Regions from separate parts of the Brevundimonas sp. FG128 genome, predicted to be linked through region 2. Evidence: predicted binding sites of a transcription regulator. Region 2 holds the regulator's gene; the other holds the start of a gene.

Region 1 (2,199 bases), 260 kb from region 2:
CTTCAGCGACTTGGCGACGATGTCGACTTCCGATTTGCGGTTGCAGAAGACGATGCCGTTGCGCACGTCCTCACGGCCGACCAGGGCGCGCAGGGCGGTGCGCTTGGCCTTGGGGTCCGAGGTCGGAATGCGGACGACGTACTGGGTGATGGTGTCGGCGGTCATCGCCGGACGCGAGGCCTCGATCCGGGTCGGATCCTTGAGGAAGGCGGTCGTCAGGCGGGTGATCTCGGGCGGCATGGTGGCCGAGAAGAACAAGGTCTGGCGACGCGGCGGCGTCAGTTTGAAGATGCGCTCGATGTCGGGGATGAAGCCCATGTCGAGCATGCGGTCGGCCTCGTCCACGACCATGATCTCGACGCCGGTCAGCAGCATCTTGCCGCGTTCGAACAGGTCGAGCAGCCGGCCCGGTGTGGCGATCAGGACATCGACGCCCTTGTTCAGCGCCGCGACCTGGTCGCCCATGGAGACGCCGCCGATCAGCAGGACCCAGCTCAGCTTGGTGCCCTTGGCGTATTTGGCGAAGCTTTCGGCGACCTGGTCGGCCAGTTCACGGGTCGGGGCCAGGACGATGGCGCGCGGCATGCGGGCGCGGGCGCGGCCGGAGGCCAGGCGTTCGACCAGGGGCAGGGTGAAGGCGGCCGTCTTGCCGGTGCCGGTCTGGGCGATGCCCAGCACGTCGCGGCCGGCGAGGGCGACAGGGATCGCCTGTTCCTGAATGGGGGTGGCGGTCGTGTAGCCGGTGTCGGCGACGGCCTGCAGGGTCGTGGGCGAGAGGCCCAGTTGGGAAAATTCGGTCATGAATCCTTGGGGTGGAAAGCGTCTGCGTGCATAGCAGCAACGGAACCGCCCCTCTTTGGGCGAGCGGGCGGCGCGGATCGCAGACCTGTCCCGAGGCTGGTGGCGATATAGAAGCCCCTGCGTCAAAGTCAAGTATTTCCGATATGCGCGGCGCCCGGCCGGCGCGGAATAAATTCCCATGGCCAAGCTGGGACTCCGCTTGACTCCTCACCCGGTGGAGGCGGCATATAAGAGAACAAAAGGAGAACTATTGTGCGGTCCGGCCGCGATCTTGAAGCCCTTCGCCAGCATCTCAGAACCCTGGAGGCCGACGGCCATCCGGTCGACGACGCGCGTTTCGAGCTGGGTTGCGAGGCGGCGGATCGGCATGTCGGCGGGCTGGCGACCCATGCGCTGCACGAGATCTACGCCGCGACCACGCCCGATGCGACAGCGGCCCTGGGGTTCGCCCTGGGGCTGGTTCAGCGAGCGGCAGGAGATCGGCCTGTGGTGTGGGGCGTCCAGGCCATGGCGGGGCTGGAGACGGGACAGATCCATGGGCCAGGCCTGCGTGAACTTGGGCTGGATCCCGGGCGGATCGTGTTGGTGCGGGTCAAGGAGATGAAGGACCTGCTGGCGGCGGGCGAGGAGGCCCTGTCCTGCGGGGCCGTGGGGGCGGTGCTGCTGACGGCCTGGGGCGAAAGCAAGGTGCTGAGCCTGACCGCCACGCGGCGTCTGTCGATGGCGGCGGGGCAGGGACGAGCGACGGCGATCCTGACACGGTTGGCGGCCCAGCCCCAGCCCAGCGCGGCCGAGACCCGGTGGCGGGTCAGGGGGGCTTTGTCACGGGCGCTGGAGGCGGAGGCGCCCGGTCATCCGACCTATGCGGTCGAACTGTTGCGGCATCGGCTGGGCGCGCAGCCGAACGCCTGGATGATGGAGTGGGATCGTGAGCGCGGAGTCTTCGAACAGGGCGGGCGGAATGCCGAACATCAACAGTCGCAACGACCGGCGCTACCTGGCGGTCTGGTTTCCCCTGCTGCCGACGGATCGGCTGAGGCGGGCGGAGGGGCGCTCCGACGCTACGGCTGAGCCGGAGACCGTGCTGGTGGAGAAGGTGAAGGGGGCGCTGCGTCTGGCGGCGGCGAATGCGTTGGCGTTGGCGCTGGGTCTGTCGCCGGGCATGACCCTGGCCGACGCGCGGGCGCGGGCGCCGGACATCCGGGTGGTGGCGCACCGGCCCGAGGCGGATGCGGCCCTGTTGAAACGGGTGTTGCTGGATTTCGGGCGTTTCACCCCAATGGCGGCGACCGACGGGCCGGACGGGTTGGCGCTGGACGTAACGGGCTGCGCGCATCTGTTCGGGGGCGAAGACGGGCTGGTCCGGGCGGTCGCGGCGCGGGCGGGCGGTGTGGGGCT
Region 2 (2,199 bases):
GGCCGCGACCTCGCAGGACGCGATCGAGACGCTGGCCCGCACCGCTTCGGCTCCCCGTGGTTTCCGCGCCGCCCTTGAGCATGTGGTAGAAGAGACCGGCCGTCCCGCCCTGATCGCCGAGATCAAGAAGGCCAGTCCATCCAAGGGGCTGATCCGGCCCGACTTCGACCCGCCGGCCCTGGCGCGTGCTTACCAGGCGGGCGGCGCGGCCTGCCTCTCGGTCTTGACCGACGGTCCCAGCTTCCAGGGCGATGACGCCTATCTGGGCCAGGCGCGTGACGCGGTCGCCCTGCCCTGCCTGCGCAAGGATTTCCTGGTCGATCCCTGGCAGGTCGCCGAAAGCCGCGCCCTGGGCGCCGACTGCATCCTGATCATCCTGGCCATGGTCGATGATCGGCTGGCCGCCGAGCTGCTGTCCGAGGCCGAGCGCCTGGGCATGGACGCCCTGATCGAGACCCACGACGAAGAGGAAATGGCGCGCGCCTGTGCGCTGGGCGGCGATCTGGTGGGGGTCAATAACCGCTCGCTGCGCACCTTTGAGGTCGATCTGGAGGTGACCGAGCGCCTGTCGATGCTTAGCCCTGTCCGCGCCCTGCTCGTCGCCGAAAGCGGCATCTTCACGCCCGACGATGTCGAGCGCGTTTCGGCCGCCCATGCCCAGGCCATTCTGGTCGGCGAGAGCCTGATGCGACAAGCCGATGTTGAGGCGGCGACGCGACAACTGCTGGCGGCCTGATCGACTTGCTCGCGTCACGCGGCGTCCCAAGGGCGCTGTTAAGTTGACATTAGGAAGGAACACTTACAGAACATCGACAAATGTTCACGGCCCGTTCCGATTCGTCGGCGGGCGCATGAGGGCCTGGCGATGCTCACGCGCAAGCAGCACGAACTGCTGATGTTCATCCACGAACGGATTCAGGAGACAGGCGTCTCCCCCTCCTTCGACGAGATGAAGGAGGCGCTGGACCTGGCGTCCAAGTCGGGCATTCACCGGCTGATAACGGCGCTGGAGGAGCGCGGCTTCATCCGCCGCCTCGCCCACCGCGCCCGCGCCCTGGAAGTCACCAAACTGCCCGAACAGGCCACGGCTGGCGCGCCGCGCGGCCGGGCCGGGTTCAAGCCTGACGTGATCGAAGGCGGCGGCGGACGCGCCCTGGCGCCGCTTGCGGCCAATGACACCCGAGAGCTGCCGTTGATGGGCAAGATCGCCGCCGGCACGCCGATCGACGCCATCGAGCACGAGACGGCGCGCTATCCCGTTCCTGAATCCATGCTGGGCTCGGGCGAACACTACCTGCTTGAGATCGAAGGCGATTCGATGATCGAGGCGGGCATTCTGAACGGCGACATGGTGGTCATCAAATCGACCGACAACGCCTCCTCGGGCGAGATCGTCGTGGCGCTGGTCGAAGGCGAACACGCGACGCTGAAGCGGCTTCGCAAGAAGGGCGCCTCCATCGCGCTGGAGCCCGCCAACCGCAACTACGAAACCAAGATCTACGGGTCGGATCAGGTCGCCGTTCAGGGCAAGCTGGTCGGCCTCATGCGCCGCTATCACTGACGTCCGGGTTCGGCTGGCGTGCCCAGGGGCGGTCGCCCCGCACGTCGGCCGTCCAGACGGCGCGCCATCGGCCCGTTTCAGACGGACTATCACGCCATAACTCAACCGCGCCGCCTCTGGTGAAATCGATGCCGTCGAGCACCAGGCGTTCCTGACAAGCGCTTGGAATCGATGTGAGGACCGCGCGCACGCTGATGACGGGCGCCGCGCGGCATAGGGCCTTCATCTGGTCTGGACCGGGAGCCTTGCGTCCCCACCAGATCGCGACAGGTCCCTGGTTAGACTCTGGCCGACAAGAAAAGCGGTCGCAGGCCCAGCCCGTCTCCGGCCGATCCGTCATGGTCAGGCCGCGCCGCCGCGACCACAGATCGACAGCGAACTCTCGGACGCCGGGCCTGACGACAACCGCCGCCTTCTCGCGATGAAATGCGGCGTTTGTCCCCCCGTCTCCAATCCACAGATCCGGCGTCGGCGCGCGCGGCCAGACCAGCACCGCCGCCGCCAGCGGCAGGCCCAGCCACCTCAGTCGTCCCTGCCACACACAGACGAACAGCACCCCCAGGAAGGCGATCGGCAGGACATAGTCCGGCGCACTGGCCACCGTCCGCACCGCCCCCGGCAGCCCCGCCGTCCAGGTT

Evidence for each region. Region 2 encodes LexA, which represses DNA repair genes until DNA is damaged. Its sites were predicted from a motif close to ATGTTCNCNANNTGTTCT; they were not measured.
Region 1: a site for LexA is predicted at 1,034-1,051, ahead of ACODSC_RS05990 (ImuA family protein). Genes of this name have one in related genera too.

What each region holds. Positions count from the first base shown of each region.
Region 1 covers NZ_JBMDKP010000002.1:312,618-314,816, reverse strand. Annotated here, with positions in the region: gene ACODSC_RS05995 (DEAD/DEAH box helicase) at 1-801, opposite strand, end outside; gene ACODSC_RS05990 (ImuA family protein) at 1,054-1,872, shown strand; gene ACODSC_RS05985 (Y-family DNA polymerase) at 1,763-2,199, shown strand, end outside.
Region 2 covers NZ_JBMDKP010000002.1:51,983-54,181, reverse strand. Annotated here, with positions in the region: gene trpC (indole-3-glycerol phosphate synthase TrpC) at 1-736, shown strand, start outside; gene lexA (transcriptional repressor LexA) at 866-1,561, shown strand; gene ACODSC_RS04645 (ComEC/Rec2 family competence protein) at 1,542-2,199, opposite strand, start outside.